DNA from 2 places in the Peribacillus sp. TH16 genome. Region 2 is predicted to be linked to the other one. Evidence: a T-box and tRNA genes for the amino acid it is inferred to sense, from the RefSeq annotation. Region 2 holds a T-box; the other holds one or more tRNA genes.
What was found. The T-box of region 2 lies ahead of leuS (leucine--tRNA ligase). A T-box ahead of a tRNA ligase gene usually reads a tRNA of that ligase, here a tRNA-Leu.

Region 1 (11,665 bases), 780 kb from region 2:
TTGGAAATGATGAGGAATCTTGATAAGCTGGTATCATTAGGTTACCCTGTGCTTCTTGCGACATCAAGAAAGTCCATGATTGGACATGTTCTCGATTTGCCGCCTAGTGAGCGAGTGGAAGGTACGGCTGCCACAATCTGTAATGGAATTCAACAAGGCTGTCAAATGGTACGTGTTCATGACGTTAAGGAAATGGCACGCACCGCTAAGATGATGGATGCTCTTTTAGGAAAAGGTGGTTTCAATGGATAAAATTTTTGTGAATAAAATGGAGTTTTATGGTTATCATGGTGTGTTTCCGGAAGAAACGAAGCTTGGGCAGCGGTTTAAAGTGGATTTGATTGTAGAGGCCGATTTAGCCAAGGCGGGGAAGAGTGATGAACTAGAGGACTCAATAAATTATGGAGAGTTATATGAAGTTTGTAAAGGCGTTGTTGAAGGGAAGCCGTTTAAGTTAGTGGAAGCCGTTGCCGAAGAGATTGCCTCAGAATTACTTAATAAGTTTTCTTCAATTGAGAAGTGCACCGTGAAAGTCTATAAACCAGATCCACCTATAGCAGGGCACTATGAATCGGTTGCTGTAGAAATTGTAAGAGGGCGCTGACGGTGGTAAATATTTCGTACCTTTCAATTGGATCGAATCTAGGAGATCGCCTAGTCACCATCCAAAGCGCTTTCCAATTATTGGCTGAAAACGCACACATCGAGTTGGTTGCCTGCTCGTCTTTATACGAAACAGACCCAGTCGGATACGCTGATCAGGATTGTTTTTTAAACGCTGTTTTTAAAGTGAAAACGGATTTAAAGCCAGAGGAGTTACTGCGAACTTGTATGCAGATTGAACAAGGATTAGGAAGAAAAAGGGAAGTTAGATGGGGACCCCGTACTTTAGACCTTGACATTTTGTTATATAATCATGAAAATATTGAGACAGAGATTCTTTCAGTCCCACATCCTCGGATGCAAGAAAGAGCATTCGTGCTCGTGCCTTTAATGGAAGTGGACCCTGATATTAAACTTCCGCAAATGTATACACCTTTGAGCGGCCTGCTTGAACAGATTCCGGATAAAGAAGGAGTTCGATTATGGAAGGCGAAAAATGGGGAAGGCGTATTCGCGCTTTTCGAAAGTTAAAGGGATTTACCCAAGAAGGGTTTGCGAAAGAAATTGGCGTTTCTGTTTCCTTACTAGGAGAAGTCGAAAGAGGGAACCGCAATCCTTCAGAGTCGTTTTTAATAGAAGTGGCGGATGTGCTCCGTGTTTCCATTGAGGAGCTTAGACCGCCTGAGGATAAATGAAAGAATGTTATAGGAGGCCACACCGTGTTAAAAATAGGCGATATTGAAATGAAGAATCCAGTAGTGCTTGCACCGATGGCTGGAGTATGTAACTCAGCATTCCGTTTGACGGTCAAAGAATTTGGTGCTGGATTAGTCTGCGCGGAGATGGTCAGTGATAAGGGAATCGTTCTTCAAAATGCAAGAACGATGAATATGCTTTATATAGATGAAAGAGAGAAGCCGCTAAGCTTGCAAATCTTTGGTGGTGAAAAGAAATCATTGGTAGAAGCTGCACAGTTTGTAGATAAAAATACAAATGCCGACATCATTGATATAAATATGGGTTGCCCTGTTCCGAAGATCACCAAATGTGATGCTGGTGCAAAATGGTTACTAGACCCGAATAAAATTTATGAGATGGTTTCAGCGGTTGTTGATGCTGTTGAAAAGCCAGTTACTGTTAAAATGCGTATGGGCTGGGACGAGGAACATATCTTTGCTATTCAAAATGCTCAAGCTGTGGAACGTGCAGGTGGTAAAGCAGTTTCTCTCCATGGTAGAACTCGAGTTCAAATGTATGAAGGAAAAGCTAACTGGGATATCATTCGTGAAGTGAAAAAATCCATTAATATTCCCCTTATCGGGAACGGTGATGTGGAAACACCTCAGGAAGCAGAGAGAATGTTAAAAGAGACTGGTGTCGATGGAGTCATGATTGGCCGTGCAGCTCTAGGTAATCCTTGGATGATCTACCGTACTGTTAAATATTTAGAAACAGGACAACTGATGGATGAGCCTACAGTTCGTGAAAAAATGGATGTTTGCGTTCTTCACATGGATCGACTAATTGCATTGAAAAATGAAAATGTTGCTGTCCGTGAAATGCGCAAGCATGCTTCTTGGTACCTAAAGGGTGTTAAAGGGAATGCTAATGCTCGTAAAGGCATTAATGATTGTGAGACAAGAGAAGATGTTGTAAGCCTTCTTTATGGACTTGTTGATGATATTGAAGCGAAGCAACAGAATATTCAAATGGTCTGATGTTTGACATTACCTTCCTGTTTTCCTATAATACGCTTATCTAAAACTGCCAGTAATCCTGGCAGTTTTTATATGTACATAAACAAGATTTTAAGATAAAAAGCTGTTGAATTCCTTTACTTTATGTAAGAATAAATACGTATGCAAAAGAAATCCTCAATAATTATATAAGTTTTTTATTAATAGAGATGGAGATGATTTTCGTGAGTCATGAAGAATTAAATGACCAACTGCAGGTAAGACGCGATAAAATGCAGGCCATGATTGATAATGGACAAGACCCTTTTGGGAGCAGATTCGAACGTACCCATAACGCCCAGGAGATTGTAAGCACATATGGTGAATTAGAGAAAGAAGAACTAGAGGAAAAAGAGATCGAGGTTACGATTGCAGGTCGTGTAATGACTAAACGTGGGAAAGGGAAAGCAGGATTTGCTCATATTCAGGATATCAGCGGTCAAATCCAAATCTACGTTCGTTTAGATAAAATTGGTGAAGATTCATACAAGTTATTCAACCAAACGGATCTTGGCGATATCGTAGGGATCACTGGTGTTATCTTTAAAACAAAAGTTGGAGAACTTTCTATTAAAGCTAATGACTTTGTGTTCCTTGCCAAAGCGCTTCGCCCGCTACCTGATAAGTTTCATGGTCTGAAGGATGTCGAAGAACGTTATCGGAAACGTTATGTGGATTTAATTACAAATGAGGAAAGCAAAAACACCTTAATCATGCGCAGTCGAATTGTTCAGGCTATGAGACGTTATTTAGACGATCATGGATATCTGGAAGTGGAAACGCCGCTATTACACTCTGTTGCAGGTGGAGCTGCTGCGCGCCCTTTCCTTACTCATCATAATGCGCTTGATATGCCATTGAACTTGAGGATTGCTATTGAACTTCATCTAAAACGCCTGATTGTCGGTGGGTTAGAGAAAGTTTATGAAATCGGCCGTGTATTCAGAAATGAAGGTGTATCTACAAGACATAATCCAGAATTCACTCTAATTGAATTATATGAGGCCTATGCGGATTATAAGGATATTATGAGTCTGACAGAAAACCTGGTTGCTCATATTGCTCAAGAAGTTCTGGGTACAACAACCATTCAATATGGAGAATATGAGATAGAATTAAAACCAGAATGGAAACGACTTCACATGGTTGACGCTGTAAAAGAATACACAGGTGTAGACTTCTGGACTCACATGAGTAAGGAAGAGGCACAGCAGCTTGCTAAAGACAATGGCATTGAAGTGAAGGAATCCATGGAGTTTGGCCATATTGTAAATGAATTCTTTGAACAGAAGGTAGAAGACAAATTAATTCAACCTACGTTCATTTATGGACATCCGGTAGAAATTTCTCCATTAGCTAAGAAAAATCCGGAAGATTCCCGTTTTACTGATCGTTTTGAACTATTCATTGTGGGTAGAGAGCATGCAAATGCTTTCACGGAACTTAATGATCCTATTGATCAACGTCAACGCTTTGAAGCTCAATTAAAAGAGCGTGAGCAAGGTAATGATGAAGCTCATGAAATGGATGAGGATTTCTTGGAAGCCTTAGAATACGGCATGCCACCAACTGGTGGATTGGGAATTGGTGTTGACCGACTAGTTATGCTATTAACCAATTCACCTTCAATCCGTGATGTCCTGTTATTCCCGTTAATGAGACATCGCTAATAATATATGAAGAGTAAAAAAGGAAACCGAGTTGGGCCTGAGGATCCATAGAGCATAGCTCTTGGTCCTCGGGCAGTCCAGTTCGGTTTTTGTTTTTTAATAATAATTTAACAGGCTATTTATTGATTGAATTCTAAGGCATGAAAGAAAAACAATATTATCTCAAAAAAACTTTATAAAAGGTATTGCGCAGTTAACCTAATGATGTTATATTTATATCTGTTGTTACGAACGAGTTTCAAATGGATTACAAACTTTTAAAAAAGTTTTAAAAAGTTGTTGACTCCAAGTAATGAAATGTGTTATTATAAATAAGCTGTTCCGAAAGACATTGCTCTTTGAAAACTGAACAAAACAAAGCGCCAACGTTAAATTTTAAGTGAGCACACACTATCAAAAAAGCAAAATGAGCAAGTCAAACATTTCTTCGGAGAGTTTGATCCTGGCTCAGGACGAACGCTGGCGGCGTGCCTAATACATGCAAGTCGAGCGAATCAATGGGAGCTTGCTCCCTGAGATTAGCGGCGGACGGGTGAGTAACACGTGGGCAACCTACCTATAAGACTGGGATAACTTCGGGAAACCGGAGCTAATACCGGATACATTCTTTTCTCGCATGAGAGAAGATGGAAAGACGGTTTCGGCTGTCACTTATAGATGGGCCCGCGGCGCATTAGCTAGTTGGTGAGGTAATGGCTCACCAAGGCGACGATGCGTAGCCGACCTGAGAGGGTGATCGGCCACACTGGGACTGAGACACGGCCCAGACTCCTACGGGAGGCAGCAGTAGGGAATCTTCCGCAATGGACGAAAGTCTGACGGAGCAACGCCGCGTGAACGAAGAAGGCCTTCGGGTCGTAAAGTTCTGTTGTTAGGGAAGAACAAGTACCAGAGTAACTGCTGGTACCTTGACGGTACCTAACCAGAAAGCCACGGCTAACTACGTGCCAGCAGCCGCGGTAATACGTAGGTGGCAAGCGTTGTCCGGAATTATTGGGCGTAAAGCGCGCGCAGGTGGTTCTTTAAGTCTGATGTGAAAGCCCACGGCTCAACCGTGGAGGGTCATTGGAAACTGGGGAACTTGAGTGCAGAAGAGGAAAGTGGAATTCCAAGTGTAGCGGTGAAATGCGTAGAGATTTGGAGGAACACCAGTGGCGAAGGCGACTTTCTGGTCTGTAACTGACACTGAGGCGCGAAAGCGTGGGGAGCAAACAGGATTAGATACCCTGGTAGTCCACGCCGTAAACGATGAGTGCTAAGTGTTAGAGGGTTTCCGCCCTTTAGTGCTGCAGCTAACGCATTAAGCACTCCGCCTGGGGAGTACGGCCGCAAGGCTGAAACTCAAAGGAATTGACGGGGGCCCGCACAAGCGGTGGAGCATGTGGTTTAATTCGAAGCAACGCGAAGAACCTTACCAGGTCTTGACATCCTCTGACAACCCTAGAGATAGGGCGTTCCCCTTCGGGGGACAGAGTGACAGGTGGTGCATGGTTGTCGTCAGCTCGTGTCGTGAGATGTTGGGTTAAGTCCCGCAACGAGCGCAACCCTTGATCTTAGTTGCCAGCATTCAGTTGGGCACTCTAAGGTGACTGCCGGTGACAAACCGGAGGAAGGTGGGGATGACGTCAAATCATCATGCCCCTTATGACCTGGGCTACACACGTGCTACAATGGATGGTACAAAGGGCTGCAAGCCTATGCGAAGGTAAGCGAATCCCATAAAGCCATTCTCAGTTCGGATTGTAGGCTGCAACTCGCCTACATGAAGCCGGAATCGCTAGTAATCGCGGATCAGCATGCCGCGGTGAATACGTTCCCGGGCCTTGTACACACCGCCCGTCACACCACGAGAGTTTGTAACACCCGAAGTCGGTGAGGTAACCTTTATGGAGCCAGCCGCCTAAGGTGGGACAGATGATTGGGGTGAAGTCGTAACAAGGTAGCCGTATCGGAAGGTGCGGCTGGATCACCTCCTTTCTAAGGATAAATACGAGAGCGCTTTTGTTTTGTTCAGTTTTGAATGAGTAATTCATTCAGATTCGAAAGATCTCATCACGTAGTGATGGAATTCTTTCTTCTTTGTTCCTTGAAAACTAGATAATAGATAGAAGGCAATTAATTTTTTCAAAGCATCAGTAAGATCTTTTTTAACGGTTAAGTTAGAAAGGGCGCACGGTGGATGCCTTGGCACTAGGAGCCGATGAAGGACGGGACTAACACCGATATGCTTCGGGGAGCTGTAAGTAAGCTTTGATCCGGAGATTTCCGAATGGGGAAACCCACTGTTCGTAATGGAACAGTATCTTTACCTGAATACATAGGGTACTGAAGGCAGACCCGGGGAACTGAAACATCTAAGTACCCGGAGGAAGAGAAAGCAAATGCGATTTCCTGAGTAGCGGCGAGCGAAACGGAATTAGCCCAAACCAAGAGGCTTGCCTCTTGGGGTTGTAGGACACTCAACATGGAGTTACAAAGGAACGGGGTAAATGAAGTGATCTGGAAAGGTCCGTCAAAGAAGGTAAAAACCCTGTAGTTGAAACTTCGTTCCCTCCTGAGTGGATCCTGAGTACGGCGGGACACGAGAAATCCCGTCGGAAGCAGGGAGGACCATCTCCCAAGGCTAAATACTACCTAGTGACCGATAGTGAACCAGTACCGTGAGGGAAAGGTGAAAAGCACCCCGGAAGGGGAGTGAAATAGATCCTGAAACCGTGTGCCTACAAGTAGTCAAAGCCCGTTAATGGGTAATGGCGTGCCTTTTGTAGAATGAACCGGCGAGTTACGATTTCATGCGAGGTTAAGTTGATAAGACGGAGCCGCAGCGAAAGCGAGTCTGAATAGGGCGAATGAGTATGAGGTCGTAGACCCGAAACCAGGTGATCTACCCATGTCCAGGGTGAAGTTCAGGTAACACTGAATGGAGGCCCGAACCCACGCACGTTGAAAAGTGCGGGGATGAGGTGTGGGTAGCGGAGAAATTCCAATCGAACCTGGAGATAGCTGGTTCTCTCCGAAATAGCTTTAGGGCTAGCCTCAAGATGAGAGTATTGGAGGTAGAGCACTGATTGGACTAGGGGCCCCCAACGGGTTACCGAATTCAGTCAAACTCCGAATGCCAAATACTTATTCTTGGGAGTCAGACTGCGAGTGATAAGATCCGTAGTCGAAAGGGAAACAGCCCAGACCACCAGCTAAGGTCCCAAAGTATACGTTAAGTGGAAAAGGATGTGGAGTTGCTTAGACAACCAGGATGTTGGCTCAGAAGCAGCCATCATTTAAAGAGTGCGTAATAGCTCACTGGTCGAGTGACTCCGCGCCGAAAATGTACCGGGGCTAAACGTATCACCGAAGCTGTGGATTGACACCGTATGGTGTCGATGGTAGGAGAGCGTTCTAAGGGCGTTGAAGTCAGACCGGAAGGACTGGTGGAGCGCTTAGAAGTGAGAATGCCGGTATGAGTAGCGAAAGAAGGGTGAGAATCCCTTCCACCGAATGCCTAAGGTTTCCTGAGGAAGGCTCGTCCGCTCAGGGTTAGTCGGGACCTAAGCCGAGGCCGAAAGGCGTAGGCGATGGACAACAGGTTGATATTCCTGTACCACCTATACATCGTTTGAACGATGGGGGGACGCAGAAGGATAGGGTAAGCGCGCTGTTGGATATGCGCGTCCAAGCAGTTAGGCCGGAAACGAGGCAAATCCCGTTTCCATTAAGGCGGAGCTGTGATGGCGAGGGAAATATAGTACCGAAGTTCCTGATTCCACGCTGCCAAGAAAAGCCTCTAGTGAGATGTAAGGTGCCCGTACCGCAAACCGACACAGGTAGGCGAGGAGAGAATCCTAAGGTGTGCGAGAGAACTCTCGTTAAGGAACTCGGCAAAATGACCCCGTAACTTCGGGAGAAGGGGTGCTTTTTAGGGTGAATAGCCCGGAAAAGCCGCAGTGAATAGGCCCAGGCGACTGTTTAGCAAAAACACAGGTCTCTGCGAAGCCGCAAGGCGAAGTATAGGGGCTGACACCGCCCGGTGCTGGAAGGTTAAGGGGAGAGGTTAGCGCAAGCGAAGCTTTGAACCGAAGCCCCAGTAAACGGCGGCCGTAACTATAACGGTCCTAAGGTAGCGAAATTCCTTGTCGGGTAAGTTCCGACCCGCACGAAAGGTGTAACGATCTGGGCACTGTCTCAACGAGAGACTCGGTGAAATTATAGTACCTGTGAAGATGCAGGTTACCCGCGACAGGACGGAAAGACCCCGTGGAGCTTTACTGCAGCCTGATATTGAATTTTGGTACAGCTTGTACAGGATAGGTAGGAGCCTGAGAAGCCGGAGCGCTAGCTTCGGTGGAGGCGTTGGTGGGATACTACCCTGGCTGTATTGAAATTCTAACCCGCGCCCCTTATCGGGGTGGGAGACAGTGTCAGGTGGGCAGTTTGACTGGGGCGGTCGCCTCCTAAAGAGTAACGGAGGCGCCCAAAGGTTCCCTCAGAATGGTTGGAAATCATTCGTAGAGTGTAAAGGCACAAGGGAGCTTGACTGCGAGACCTACAAGTCGAGCAGGGACGAAAGTCGGGCTTAGTGATCCGGTGGTTCCGCATGGAAGGGCCATCGCTCAACGGATAAAAGCTACCCCGGGGATAACAGGCTTATCTCCCCCAAGAGTCCACATCGACGGGGAGGTTTGGCACCTCGATGTCGGCTCATCGCATCCTGGGGCTGTAGTCGGTCCCAAGGGTTGGGCTGTTCGCCCATTAAAGCGGTACGCGAGCTGGGTTCAGAACGTCGTGAGACAGTTCGGTCCCTATCCGTCGCGGGCGCAGGAAATTTGAGAGGAGCTGTCCTTAGTACGAGAGGACCGGGATGGACGCACCGCTGGTGTACCAGTTGTCTTGCCAAAGGCATAGCTGGGTAGCTACGTGCGGACGGGATAAGTGCTGAAAGCATCTAAGCATGAAGCCCCCCTCGAGATGAGATTTCCCATAGCGCAAGCTAGTAAGATCCCTGAAAGATGATCAGGTTGATAGGTCAGAGGTGGAAGCGTGGCGACATGTGGAGCTGACTGATACTAATAGATCGAGGACTTAACCACGCTTTAAAAAATGAAATACCTTCTTATTATCTAGTTTTGAAGGAACAACGTTCCTTTATTGTTTGGTGGCGATAGCGAAGAGGTCACACCCGTTCCCATTCCGAACACGGCAGTTAAGCTCTTCAGCGCCGATGGTAGTTGGGGGTTTCCCCCTGTGAGAGTAGGACGCCGCCAAGCAGTTTCATATGGAGGATTAGCTCAGCTGGGAGAGCATCTGCCTTACAAGCAGAGGGTCGGCGGTTCGATCCCGTCATCCTCCACCATTTTTACACCTGCCGGTGTAGCTCAACTGGTAGAGCAACTGACTTGTAATCAGTAGGTTGGGGGTTCAAGTCCTCTTGCCGGCACCATTTTCATACAAGCTTAATATAGCATTTATAAATAGTTTCTATGAGCCATTAGCTCAGTTGGTAGAGCATCTGACTTTTAATCAGAGGGTCGAAGGTTCGAATCCTTCATGGCTCACCATTTTATTATGCGGGTGTGGCGGAATTGGCAGACGCACCAGACTTAGGATCTGGCGCCGCAAGGCGTGGGGGTTCAAGTCCCTTCACCCGCATGTTTGCGGAAGTAGTTCAGTGGTAGAATACAACCTTGCCAAGGTTGGGGTCGCGGGTTCGAATCCCGTCTTCCGCTCCACTATTTATTTATGCCGGGGTGGCGGAACTGGCAGACGCACAGGACTTAAAATCCTGCGGTAGGTGACTACCGTACCGGTTCGATTCCGGTCCTCGGCACCATCTTAATATGCGCCCGTAGCTCAATTGGATAGAGCATCTGACTACGAATCAGAAGGTTGTAGGTTCGACTCCCGCCGGGCGCACCATGTTTTTTCGGGAAGTAGCTCAGCTTGGTAGAGCACTTGGTTTGGGACCAAGGGGTCGCAGGTTCGAATCCTGTCTTCCCGACCATTGATTTTTGGGGCCTTAGCTCAGCTGGGAGAGCGCCTGCCTTGCACGCAGGAGGTCAGCGGTTCGATCCCGCTAGGCTCCACCAAAAAAAACTTGACAAGCTAAACAAGCTTTGATATGATGTAAAAGTTGATTCTTTAAAGGAATCAAATATTGCTCTTTGAAAACTGAACAAAACAAAGCGCCAACGTTAAATTTTAAGTGAGCACACACTATCAAAAAAGCAAAATGAGCAAGTCAAACATTTCTTCGGAGAGTTTGATCCTGGCTCAGGACGAACGCTGGCGGCGTGCCTAATACATGCAAGTCGAGCGAATCGATGGGAGCTTGCTCCCTGAGATTAGCGGCGGACGGGTGAGTAACACGTGGGCAACCTGCCTATAAGACTGGGATAACTTCGGGAAACCGGAGCTAATACCGGATACGTTCTTTTCTCGCATGAGAGAAGATGGAAAGACGGTTTTGCTGTCACTTATAGATGGGCCCGCGGCGCATTAGCTAGTTGGTGAGGTAATGGCTCACCAAGGCGACGATGCGTAGCCGACCTGAGAGGGTGATCGGCCACACTGGGACTGAGACACGGCCCAGACTCCTACGGGAGGCAGCAGTAGGGAATCTTCCGCAATGGACGAAAGTCTGACGGAGCAACGCCGCGTGAACGAAGAAGGCCTTCGGGTCGTAAAGTTCTGTTGTTAGGGAAGAACAAGTACCAGAGTAACTGCTGGTACCTTGACGGTACCTAACCAGAAAGCCACGGCTAACTACGTGCCAGCAGCCGCGGTAATACGTAGGTGGCAAGCGTTGTCCGGAATTATTGGGCGTAAAGCGCGCGCATGGTGGTTCCTTAAGTCTGATGTGAAAGCCCACGGCTCAACCGTGGAGGGTCATTGGAAACTGGGGAACTTGAGTGCAGAAGAGGAAAGTGGAATTCCAAGTGTAGCGGTGAAATGCGTAGAGATTTGGAGGAACACCAGTGGCGAAGGCGACTTTCTGGTCTGTAACTGACACTGAGGCGCGAAAGCGTGGGGAGCAAACAGGATTAGATACCCTGGTAGTCCACGCCGTAAACGATGAGTGCTAAGTGTTAGAGGGTTTCCGCCCTTTAGTGCTGCAGCTAACGCATTAAGCACTCCGCCTGGGGAGTACGGCCGCAAGGCTGAAACTCAAAGGAATTGACGGGGGCCCGCACAAGCGGTGGAGCATGTGGTTTAATTCGAAGCAACGCGAAGAACCTTACCAGGTCTTGACATCCTCTGACAACCCTAGAGATAGGGCGTTCCCCTTCGGGGGACAGAGTGACAGGTGGTGCATGGTTGTCGTCAGCTCGTGTCGTGAGATGTTGGGTTAAGTCCCGCAACGAGCGCAACCCTTGATCTTAGTTGCCAGCATTCAGTTGGGCACTCTAAGGTGACTGCCGGTGACAAACCGGAGGAAGGTGGGGATGACGTCAAATCATCATGCCCCTTATGACCTGGGCTACACACGTGCTACAATGGATGGTACAAAGGGCTGCAAACCTGCGAAGGTAAGCGAATCCCATAAAGCCATTCTCAGTTCGGATTGTAGGCTGCAACTCGCCTACATGAAGCCGGAATCGCTAGTAATCGCGGATCAGCATGCCGCGGTGAATACGTTCCCGGGCCTTGTACACACCGCCCGTC
Region 2 (11,665 bases):
TGAGTTGGCTATCTTCTTCACTATTGGATTTTTTTAATTGTAATCCATAGCCCGCACCAAGTTCTATATCTTCCTTCGATAAATTGGATATTTCGTTGTCATTTTTTATAGATTTAGTAGCCAAATCTTTCTTGTCTTCTTTCAAGAATATAAAAATGATTGCTATTATAGCTAACAATAAAAGAGTGAATGCCACTATACTTTTATTATGTTTCTTAAACATGGCATTGTTCCTCCTATTAAAATATCGATTTTAATTTATAAAAAGTGCAGGGTCATTTGACTCTGCACTTTTTATCCAAAAATCAGTGTAGAATAATTGCTAAGTATTTTAGAATTTTATATTTGTAGTTCTAACCTGCCATGCCGATGTCTTAGTCTTCTTGATTTGATGACTGCCATGGAATTGTGCTTTTTCTGTTGACGCAACAAGTTTCGATGTACTTACTTTACTTGTATTACTTTGTTGTGCCCATCCAGTTGTAGAAGTGCTAGTTCCATTATTGTTAACGTCTACTTTAGCTCTAAGAGATGAAGCGGTGCCACTCTTTGCTGAAGTAGAAGCTACAGCACGGGGTTTTAGACCAATTGGGTTTGAACCTGAAAGTTTAGCATTTCCTACTGATGCACTTATTTCACCAGATGCTGAGTAAGTTGAGGATTCATCTAATATACTAATATTAGCCCCTTCTATTTCAGCCTCCGCTGCGCTGGCATTGATGCCAGATACTGATGTTAAGGTTAAACCTACTACTAATGTTGCTAATACTTTTTTCATTACGATACCTAATTTTCCATATTTTTATTACACTTCCATAATAATACATAAAATTCATTATCACAAAACAAATGTAATATTTTATAACATTTAATAAAAATATGTCATAATATAGACATAAAATAATAAATTTACGAAAATATTGTAATCTTATCAGATTTTGTGTAGCTGTGTCTTTTTAATGAAATGCACCCAAAATAAATGGGGTTAGCAATATATGGTACGGGCGAAGTAAGTTTGAGTGCGATCAAGGCAGAAAAATAACAGGATGTAAAATTCGTCAAGCACTGCGGGCACTAAATCCGCTTGGCCAATTAGCAATTGTAGGTGGTACGCCTGAGATGAATATTAATGTCCATGTAGAATTATCAATTGTTTATTCCTGAATTAGTTGAGTACTACAAGTACGGATTGTTCCCGTTTGATAAATTTGTTAAACCCTATGACTTCGATAAAATAAATGAGGCATTTGAAGATTCAAAAAAGGGGTAGCTATCAAGCCAATTGTTAAAATTAGCTTATATAAACGAAGGAATTTAGCCTGTTATCTTTTATAACGCTTAATAAGGGCTTACTCAAATAAACAGTAACGCCGCCTAAACAAAAAACAGCCGTTTAACATAAATGTTAAACGGCTATACTTTTTATTTTTTATGCTTCTTAACCGTTACTTTTTCTTCTTAACCGTTACTTTTGCTGCTTTACTTGTATTGCCAGCTTTATCTTTTGCTGAGACATATAATACAGAACCTGCTTTTTTCTTGCTGATTTTAACAGAGAATTTCCCATTTTTATCAGCTTTAGCTGTGCCGATATTTTTATCTTGGTACTTCACCGTAACAGTTGAACCGATTTCCGCTTTACCAGTTACGGTGGTGGATTTATCGTTTACTTCATTCACTTTAGGTGCACTTGGAGCTGTTTTATCTTTAACCGTTACTTTTGCTGCTTTCCCTGTATTGCCAGCTTTATCTTTTGCTGAGACGTATAATACAGAACTTGCTTTTTTCTTGCTAATTTTAATAGAGAATTTTCCATTTTTATCAGCTTTAGCTGTGCCGATATTTTTATTTTGGTACTTCACCGTAACAGTCGAACCGATTTCCGCTTTACCAGTTACGTTGGTGGATTTGTCGTTTACTTCGTTCACTTTCGGTGCACTTGGAGCTGTTTTATCAATTACAGTCACGGTTGCTGCTTTACTTTCACGCTTTGCCAAGTCTGTAGCTGTGATTGAAAGCTTAGTCCCCGCTATTTGTTTGCTGATTTTTACTTTAAAATTCCCCTTGCTATCCGTGTTTCCTGAACCAATTACTTTTTTTGCATTATTTTTGATCGTGATTTTCATGTCGGCTTGCGATTGACCAGTTACATACGTATCTTTGTCACTGACAGCCTTAACAGTTGGCTTATTAGGTGTTTCACCCTTCTTCACAAACACTTTGATTGAAGAGACTGCTAGTTTGGAAGAATCAGATATATTCACAGTAAGAAGTTGACTTGCTTTTTGGACTGGAATCTTAATACTGAACGTTCCATTGGCTGCAGTTGTCGTTTTACCAAGCGTTTGCTTTCCATTTTTCACTTCGATTGTCGAACCTTTTTTTGCTGATCCTGCAATTTTTGTTTGCGTATCAATTAATGGATTAACTTTAGCTTGTAAATCCACTGTACTAAGTGCACTATAAGCATTCAGTCTTCCAAATCCCGATACGATATCTTTTCCAATAGGTAATTCTTCTACTGGATATTGGATTTCACCTTCCTCAGGTTGGTAGTCCTCATACGGATCTACATTATCTTCTTCTTCAAAAGCAACATATTCGGATGTCTCGTGAAGAATTTCTCTTACATCATTTAATTTCAAACCAGGATTCCCGGATAATAACAAGGCAGTAGTTGCAGCAACATGAGGAGCTGCCATTGATGTACCATCCATGTAGGTAACATTCCCATTCGGTACAAGGCTTGGAATGCCTGTCCCTGGAGCAACCATGTCTAATTTCGCGCCATAATTAGAATAATCCGATACTAAATCAAGGGCATTGGTTGCACCGACGGAAATGACATATTTAGAAGATGCAGGGTAAGAAAGACCTTCCATCCCATCATTACCGCTTGCTACGACAACCATTACATTTTTGGCAGCAGCATCTTTCAAAGCATGTTCAATTGTTCTGCTGTATTCTCCACCTAAGCTAAGATTTATCACCTTGGCGCCATGGTCCACAGCATATTTAATGCCTAATGCAATTTTCTCCATGTCTCCATATCCTGAAGAATCGAGAACCTTCACAGGCATGATTTTAGCTACTGGATTAATTCCTTGCATGGAATACCCATTATCAGCTTTGGCAGCGATAATCCCAGAAACATGGGTACCGTGACCATTGTCATCAACGGCATTTCCTTTTTTATCAATGAAGTTCTTTCCTAAATCCATGCGAACTGTATCTTTCAAATCCGCCAGGGAATCATCAACACCTGTGTCAACAACTGCTACTAATGTATCCTTTAAATTACGTTTCTTAATAAGGTTTTGCAGTTTTTCGTTATCGATGTCTGCTCCCTTATAGCCCTCTTCTCCACCGGGGTTATTTAAAGACCATTGATACGGTGACTGAATATCGGCTGAAAGTGCTTTGTACGTTTTAACCGCTTCGATATATTCCACTTCTGGAAGTTTCTCAATATTCGATAGAGCTGCTGTGCTCATTTTAGCTTGATTCTTTAACTCAACAACGTACATATCATCATACAGAACCTCTTGTTTCTTAGGTGTCGATAATGTTGCATATCCTTTTCCTTGTACCTTGGATTGGACTGAACTTAAAGACTTCCCAGGTTTAAGTTTGACAATATATTTGTTCTTTGTATTCTTCGAAGTTGGAAGTTCAATTCCTACTTTGCTTGCGATATCGACGATTCTCTCACCTGCAAGCTTATCAAGGTTGATTTTCTTTGCAATGCTGTTCATTTCTTTTTTCAATCCAGCTGGAGCGACGTCTGCTGTCTTATTAAATAATGCTTTAATCGCTTCTTGCTGTTTGTTGCTAATGACTGCCGTACTGCTTACTCCATTTTCATTAAGATCCTCAATTAGAGGCTTAAGGACGACTAAATGATTATAGACAGCTTCTCTAGATGTTTTATTACTAGCCAAATGAAGAGCTAGGAATGGAGAGGCTTTATAGTATAAAGATGAAAGGCTACGTCCCTCAGATGACTTCGTGAGAACTTCGTCTCTAAACACGCGAAGTGTTTTCAACATAGATTCTCCCGTTTTCTTATCGGTTACGCTTACTTCAACTGGGCATGATTCGAGATCCATCTCTTCGTCCCCAGCGGATGGCGGTAGCGTTACAGAATGAGCATTGATAGAGTACTCAGCTTCATTTTTAGCTTCTGGTATAGGATTTCCCTCTTCATCCGTTTCACCAAAATATTCAACTTTAACATAATACGTGCCTTCCCAAGCATATGGGAAATCTACAACAGCCTTTTCATCAGGATAAGCAGAGGCCATGTAATTACTCTCATCTTGTTCTGCTTTTTCTTTATCTTGATAAACGGAAATATTCAAGATTTGCTCCGAATTGACTTCGAACTCAATATGGGAGAATTTTTGTATTTCTTCTGCTGTCGGTTTAATTTGGTACCATTGAACATCCGGTTTTTCAAACTTCCCGACTAAAGTATCTCCATTTTTAATCGGTTTTACGTTCTCAATGGGTGATACAGGATTTGGTGCAGCTTGAGATTGTTGTGGAACCATCAAGCTGAAAATCAGTGCAAAAATAAGTACAAACGCTGTAAATCGACTTACACTCTTAAATTTCACAGTTTCGCCTCCAATAAATAGTAAAAAATTACATCACTATACCAAACTATCATACTGTAAAATTTTATCAACCAATTTTTTCCCTTTTTCATAAAAAATGCTTGATATTACTGAACATTTTGCTGAAAAATGGTTCACATGTACCAATTAAGCAATCTCTAAATGTCCAAAAACAGTATTTTCCTCAAAAATATTAAATGAAATTCACTTAGGCTTCCAATAACTAGTTGATGATTTCAAAATCTGATATTTAATACCGGAAATCGACTTTTATCATAGAAATCACAAAATATGTCGAATTTCAGTTTTATTTCTGCTCATGAAAAAAAAGCTGACCCTGCACAAGACATGCGGGCCAGCTCTCAACTATTTAGTTTGCGACAATGTTGACTAGTTTTCCTGGTACAGCAATGACTTTACGGATGGTTTTGCCATCAATTTGTTCTTTGATGGAGTCATCGCCCATCGCAATTTCTTCTAGTTTTTCTTTCGTTGTGTCAGTTGGAACCATTAATTTGGCTTTGACTTTTCCGTTGATTTGGATGACGATTTCAACTTCGTTGTCGACTAGCTTAGCTTCGTCAAACGCTGGCCATGTTCCGTATGTGATGCTTTCAGAATGGCCAAGTTTAGACCAAAGTTCTTCGGCGATATGCGGTGCAACTGGCGCAAGCAATTTCACGAAGCCTTCGATATATTCTTTAGGAAGCGCATCTGCTTTGTAGGCATCATTGATAAATACCATCAGCTGTGAAATCGCCGTATTGAATTTCAATTCTTCATAGTTCTCGGTCACTTTTTTTACCGTTTGATGATACACTTTTTCAAGCTTTCCGCTGTCATCAGTATCAGCCATTTTATCTGTAATCGTGCCGTCTTCGCTAATTAGTAAACGCCAGATACGATCAAGGAATCGGCGCGAACCGTCCAATCCGTTTGTCGACCAAGCAATGGAAGCGTCCAATGGTCCCATGAACATTTCGTACATACGAAGTGTATCGGCACCATGGCTTTCAACGATGTCATCTGGGTTTACGACATTGCCCTTTGATTTACTCATTTTTTCATTATTCTCTCCAAGGATCATTCCTTGGTTGAATAGGTTTTGGAAAGGTTCACTCGTTGGTACGATACCGATATCGTACAAGAATTTATGCCAGAAGCGAGCGTACAATAAGTGAAGAACTGCATGCTCAGCACCGCCAATATAAATGTCGACTGGCATCCATTCTTTTAATTTTTCCGGATCTGCAAGTGCTTCAGTGTTGTCCGGATCAATATAACGAAGGAAGTACCAGCTGCTACCTGCCCATTGTGGCATTGTATTCGTCTCACGGCGGCCTTTACGTCCGTTTTCATCCGTTACATTCACCCATTCTGCAATGTTCGCAAGCGGTGATTCACCAGTGCCTGAAGGCTTGATGTCTGTTGCTTTCGGTAAAATCAATGGTAGTTCTTCTTCTTTCACCGCGGACATCGTGCCATCTTCCCAATGGATGATTGGAATCGGTTCACCCCAGTAACGTTGGCGGCTGAATAACCAGTCGCGAAGACGGTACGTGATTTTTTTCGTGCCGATTTCTTTTTCTTCCAGCCATTTGATCATGGTTGAAATGCCTTCTTCTTTATTCAATCCATCTAGGAATTCAGAATTCACATGAAGACCGTCGCCTGTGTATGCTTCTTTTGTCACATCTCCACCAGCTACAACTTCTTTAATTGGCAATTCGAATTTAACAGCAAATTCATAATCACGTTCATCATGCGCAGGAACGGCCATGATAGCACCCGTTCCGTAGCTGATTAACACGTAATCAGCAATCCAGATCGGCATTTTCTCGCCATTGACTGGATTTATTGCATAAGCCCCTGTGAACACGCCTGATTTATCTTTTGCCAAGTCTGTTCTTTCCAAGTCGCTTTTATGTTTCACTTCATCTAAATATGCGTCAACTGCAGATCTTTGTTCCGTAGTCGTAATTTTATCAACAAATGAATGCTCTGGAGCCAATACAGCATACGTTGCACCGAATAAAGTATCCGGACGAGTCGTAAACACCGTGAATGTTTCATCGTGGCCATCGATATTGAACGTCACTTCCGCTCCCTCAGAACGGCCAATCCAGTTACGTTGCATATCCTTAATGTTCTCCGGCCAATCCACATCATTCAAATCGTCGATCAAACGGTCTGCATAAGCTGTGATTCGAAGCATCCACTGCTTCATCGGACGGCGCTCAACCGGATGGCCTCCACGCTCACTTTTTCCATCGATGACTTCTTCGTTAGCCAAAACCGTGCCAAGTGCCGGACACCAGTTCACAGCTACTTCATCAATATAAGCAAGACCCTTTTCATATAATTTCAAGAAGATCCATTGCGTCCATTTATAATATTCAGGGTCGGTCGTGTTGATTTCGCGGTCCCAGTCATAAGAGAAACCAAGCGCCTTGATTTGACGGCGGAATGTGTTGATGTTGTGTTCCGTAAATTCCGCTGGGTCATTCCCCGTATCAATCGCATACTGCTCTGCCGGAAGTCCAAAAGCATCCCAGCCGATTGGATGTAACACATTATACCCCTGCGCCCGTTTCATTCTTGCTAAAATATCACTTGCCGTATAACCTTCAGGATGCCCAACATGAAGACCCGCTCCTGATGGGTATGGGAACATATCAAGCGCGTAGAATTTACGTTTTCCGCTCTCTTCCCCCGTTTTAAATGTCTTATTGCCCTCCCAATACTGTTGCCATTTTGTTTCTATACTTCTATGGTCAAAACTCATTTGATTTCCTCCTAATTTCCGTATAAAAAAACAATAAAAAAACCCCTCATCCCAAATAGGGACGAGAGGATTATGTATATCTTCCCGCGGTACCACCCACATTGGCGATACTTAAAAAACCGCCCAGCTCAAACATCCGTAACATGGATTAAACGCCAGGCATTACTATTACCTTCACACCTGTAACTCCAAGGCGAGTTCACAATCATTCCAGGTTGACTTGCACCATCCGTCAACTCTCTATACTGGTTCTAATCGCTACTGCTCCTCATCATAGTCTTTATGAGAATATTTGATTATATTACATTCTAGTCAATTTTACCGATAATTGCAATAGCCGTTCACCAACATTATCAACAGGTTTCTCATTATATATGCATATTTGAGAAAAATCGTTCGAAAATAAATAGGAGGCTATGCATCCATAGCCCCCATTCTTACTTTAATGACGCAGTAAAATCATCTCATTTTTCAGTTCATTCAACTGCTGTTGCATCCGAGCAAGCATATCTCGTTGTTGGGCATTCGAACTGGCATACAATCGTTCCATATCCGTCAAAGCCTCTTCGATATATCTTTGCGAATTTTGAAATTGTTCATCATCATAATGCTCCTGCCGTGAGGCCTCGTTAAATTCAAACTCTGCAAAATGGAGAGCCCCTTCACATTGCTCTAAAAAATGATCGATGGATTGTCTGGTGGCCATTTCAAACCCTCTCCTTCGCGTCTCATTTGGATGATTCGGAATCATCTCGATTAGTTTGAGCAAATAACGAGTGGATTATCAGTTTTTTTGAGGAATCATTATTTATCCCAAAATTTCTCTCCTTGATGGGAAATAAACTGATCAATCCATTCGGCAAAGCCCATATGAAGTTTCTCGCCTTCTTCAAAATCGTCTATATGTCCTTTTACCATTAAATAATTCTTATCGCCTTTCGCAACGGCTTCCCCATCAATCACGATATTATCTTGATAGATGCAGGCAATCTTATAACATCCTTCGTAGGAGTCTTCATATGTGTAATTAATAATATCATCCAGGCTGTATAAATCATTTTCTCCCCCGGATTCGAGGTTATCGAACAGACGGCATCCATTCGTTATTTTCAAAAATTCTTTATAATCATCGGGCAGCAGCAATCCAGTTTTCTGTTCAAAGGAATGAATTTGTTCGTCCGAGGCAGGTGAATTGAAGGTACAAGTGGCTTTATATATAAACCCATCTTCATTTACTTCGATCACCTGATTATTTTCGGCTAATTTCTTTTTCATTTGATTAATTGCTTCTTCAACTTGACCAGTCATGTCCATCAGCTCCCGATTGGATTTATCATTCACTAGATATACTGGCATTAGTAGCCAATGTTTAACCTTCAAGTATACATTATACGCTTATTTTTAGAAAAAAGACCTAGCTGCCAGAATGTTGTATAATATATGTTGCGCTTTATTATTCTTAGGAGGTTGCTGACTTGAATCAAGCAAACCCGTTTATATATGCATCGGATAACAAACGATATCATACTTGGAATTATCACTTACGCAATCACTTTGGACATAAAGTTTTTAAGGTTGCTCTAGACGGCGGTTTTGACTGTCCGAACCGTGATGGCACCGTCGCACATGGAGGCTGTAGCTTCTGCAGTGTCTCTGGATCGGGAGACTTTGCAGGTAACCGCGTTGAGCCGCTCGACGTCCAGTTTAAGAAAGTCAGTGAACGAATGCATCATAAATGGAAAGACGGAAAGTATATGGCCTATTTCCAAGCGTTCACGAATACGCATGCACCCGTGGCAGAGCTTCGTGAAAAATACGAAAGCGTACTGACTCAAGAGGGTGTCGTCGGCCTCTCCATTGCAACACGGCCGGACTGTCTGCCAGATGATGTAGTCGAATATTTAGCGGAACTGAACGAGCGCACTTACCTCTGGGTGGAGCTTGGCCTGCAGACCGTTCATGAAAAAACCGCCACGATGATCAACCGTGCTCATGATTTTGATTGCTACAAAGAAGGCGTTGATAAACTGCGCAAACATGGCATTCGAGTTTGCTCCCACATCATTAATGGCCTTCCTCAAGAAGACTACGAAATGATGATGGAAACAGCTCGTGAAATCGCGAAACTAGATGTGCAGGGCATTAAGATTCACTTACTTCATCTATTAAAAGGGACGCCCATGGTCAAGCAATATGAAAAGGGCCAGCTTGAATTTCTTGACCGAGACGATTATGTCAATCTTGTTTGTGATCAGTTGGAAATAATCCCTCCTGAAATGATCGTTCACCGCATAACTGGAGACGGTCCGATTGATTTGATGATTGGCCCGATGTGGAGCGTCAATAAATGGGATGTATTGAATGCTATTGATGCCGAATTGAAACGCCGCAACAGCTGGCAGGGGAAAAATTATCATATGGAGGTACCATCACGATGAAGCTGGATCGCATTTTGCCATTCGCAAAACTTCTGCTTGAAAAAGCAGTTCAACCCGGGGACATTACCGTTGACGGCACTATGGGCAACGGCTTTGACACTGTCTTTCTTGCAGGACTAACTGGTGAAAAAGGGCATGTCTATAGTTTTGACATCCAAGAAGATGCCATTCAAATCACAGCAGCTAAACTGAAGGCTGAAAGTATGCATGAACGCTGCACTCTTGTTCATGACGGACACGAGCAGATGAACAAATACATCAGCAAAGAACATTTTGGGAATATTACTGGAGCTATTTTTAACCTGGGCTACCTTCCTGGTGGAGACAAATCAATCGTCACCCAAGCTAATACAACGATATCTGCAATTGAACAGCTTTTCGAAATGATGGCTCCCGAAGGTATCATCATCCTCGTCATCTATCACGGTCATCCAGAAGGTGCTACGGAACGGGACGCATTATTACACTATGTTCAGGATCTCCCTCAGCAAAAAGCCCATGTCCTGAAATATGACTTCATTAATCAAACCAATAATCCGCCATTCATAGTGGCAATTGAAAAGAGATAACCACAATTAACACCGTTCATTAAAACGGTGTTTTTCATATTCATCGAAAATCATTCCCATGTGTTATGAGTAAGCAATAGTACACATGTTACAGGGCAAGCCAGTGACTATTACCAAAAAATATGATTTTTTTCCTCTTTGTTAAAGCAAACTTCCTGATAAGAATGAACAAAAAAAGCAGTCATTACTAAATTCGCTCTAGATTACATTTACTTTGAACACCTTTCCCCTTAGATAAGTTGAGATATATTCATCCCCTTGTTAAAGGGATACTATTCTTATTGCAAACAAATTATCTTAAAATATTACCAAACAGAACTTTTTGAATTTTTAGTCTATAACTATTATAATGATTAAAAACAGATAAGTAGGTGCAGAAAAATGGAACATTTGTCGACTGCAATACTGACAGATATATTGACTGAAAAAATCAAACGAGACACAAGTGAGGAATATGGAGAATTTGTCAGCTCCCTTAACTCATTAACAGAGAAACAAACAACGGTAGAAGACCTGAAACAGTTTGAAAATCATTTTGATAAATTCCTGCCTCAACTCGATTTAGTGATTTCCACTCAAGGACATGAAGAGATCATGAATATGAAGGCGACCCTCTTAGACCTATTCGCGAATGACTTAAGCTTCAAATCAATTTACCTTTTGTCTGCTGCCTTATCCAATAAAAAAGAGCTTACACACTTGAACCAATTTATGTATCCGGTTACTTATTGGGCACCCGTCATTAAGTCGAACGAATTACTTACAAACGCTGGATAAAACAAAAAAGCTGCTGATAATCGCTTCAGCAGCTTTTTATATTTATCCAGCAGTATGTACCTTCAAACAACATACCCTAATATTTTTAAACGATTTTCAACAAAACTCAATGCGTATTGGAATACGTCATCCCGCTCTGGTTCGTTGAAGATTTCGTGATACAGTTTTGGCCATTCTTTGTATTGTTTTTCACTAGCCAAGTTATAATTAAACCACTCACGAACCGCCTTTTTATTCACGATTCGGTCATCTCCGCCTTGCATCAACAAAAGAGGCACATCCTGAAATTCAGGAATCTCTTCAAATGCATCCTTCATAGCCTGTGCAAGCTCACGATACCAGCGAATCGAAACCTTTGTAATGTATAATGTATCATTTTTATCTGATTCACGGACTTCAGAACTTCTCGTAGCCATTTCAGGAGTTAAGCCGGAATCGACTCTGAACTTAGGCATCACGAGGTTCAAACCATGCGAA

Region 1: it encodes a tRNA-Leu, which carries the amino acid that the T-box ahead of leuS (leucine--tRNA ligase) is inferred to sense. The anticodon was not compared.

Annotation. Positions count from the first base shown of each region.
Region 1 covers NZ_JAEKEM010000009.1:2,984,004-2,995,668, forward strand. Annotated here, with positions in the region: gene folP (dihydropteroate synthase) at 1-252, shown strand, start outside; gene folB (dihydroneopterin aldolase) at 245-604, shown strand; gene folK (2-amino-4-hydroxy-6-hydroxymethyldihydropteridine diphosphokinase) at 607-1,134, shown strand; gene JFV29_RS28460 (helix-turn-helix domain-containing protein) at 1,086-1,298, shown strand; gene dusB (tRNA dihydrouridine synthase DusB) at 1,323-2,321, shown strand; gene lysS (lysine--tRNA ligase) at 2,516-4,009, shown strand; rRNA gene JFV29_RS28475 (16S ribosomal RNA) at 4,434-5,986, shown strand; rRNA gene JFV29_RS28480 (23S ribosomal RNA) at 6,162-9,093, shown strand; rRNA gene rrf (5S ribosomal RNA) at 9,155-9,270, shown strand; tRNA gene JFV29_RS28490 (tRNA-Val) at 9,281-9,356, shown strand; tRNA gene JFV29_RS28495 (tRNA-Thr) at 9,368-9,443, shown strand; tRNA gene JFV29_RS28500 (tRNA-Lys) at 9,486-9,561, shown strand; tRNA gene JFV29_RS28505 (tRNA-Leu) at 9,571-9,652, shown strand; tRNA gene JFV29_RS28510 (tRNA-Gly) at 9,658-9,732, shown strand; tRNA gene JFV29_RS28515 (tRNA-Leu) at 9,745-9,833, shown strand; tRNA gene JFV29_RS28520 (tRNA-Arg) at 9,843-9,919, shown strand; tRNA gene JFV29_RS28525 (tRNA-Pro) at 9,928-10,004, shown strand; tRNA gene JFV29_RS28530 (tRNA-Ala) at 10,014-10,089, shown strand; rRNA gene JFV29_RS28535 (16S ribosomal RNA) at 10,251-11,665, shown strand, end outside.
Region 2 covers NZ_JAEKEM010000009.1:2,199,119-2,210,783, forward strand. Annotated here, with positions in the region: gene JFV29_RS24575 (hypothetical protein) at 1-223, opposite strand, end outside; gene JFV29_RS24580 (hypothetical protein) at 332-778, opposite strand; partial or broken gene JFV29_RS31810 (hypothetical protein) at 1,148-1,335, shown strand; gene JFV29_RS24585 (Ig-like domain-containing protein) at 1,446-4,619, opposite strand; gene leuS (leucine--tRNA ligase) at 4,990-7,404, opposite strand; T-box leader at 7,459-7,688, opposite strand; gene JFV29_RS24595 (DUF2524 family protein) at 7,847-8,110, opposite strand; gene JFV29_RS24600 (SMI1/KNR4 family protein) at 8,209-8,760, opposite strand; gene JFV29_RS24605 (TIGR01212 family radical SAM protein) at 8,880-9,842, shown strand; gene JFV29_RS24610 (tRNA (mnm(5)s(2)U34)-methyltransferase) at 9,839-10,411, shown strand; gene JFV29_RS24615 (hypothetical protein) at 10,793-11,188, shown strand; gene JFV29_RS24620 (alpha/beta hydrolase) at 11,251-11,665, opposite strand, start outside.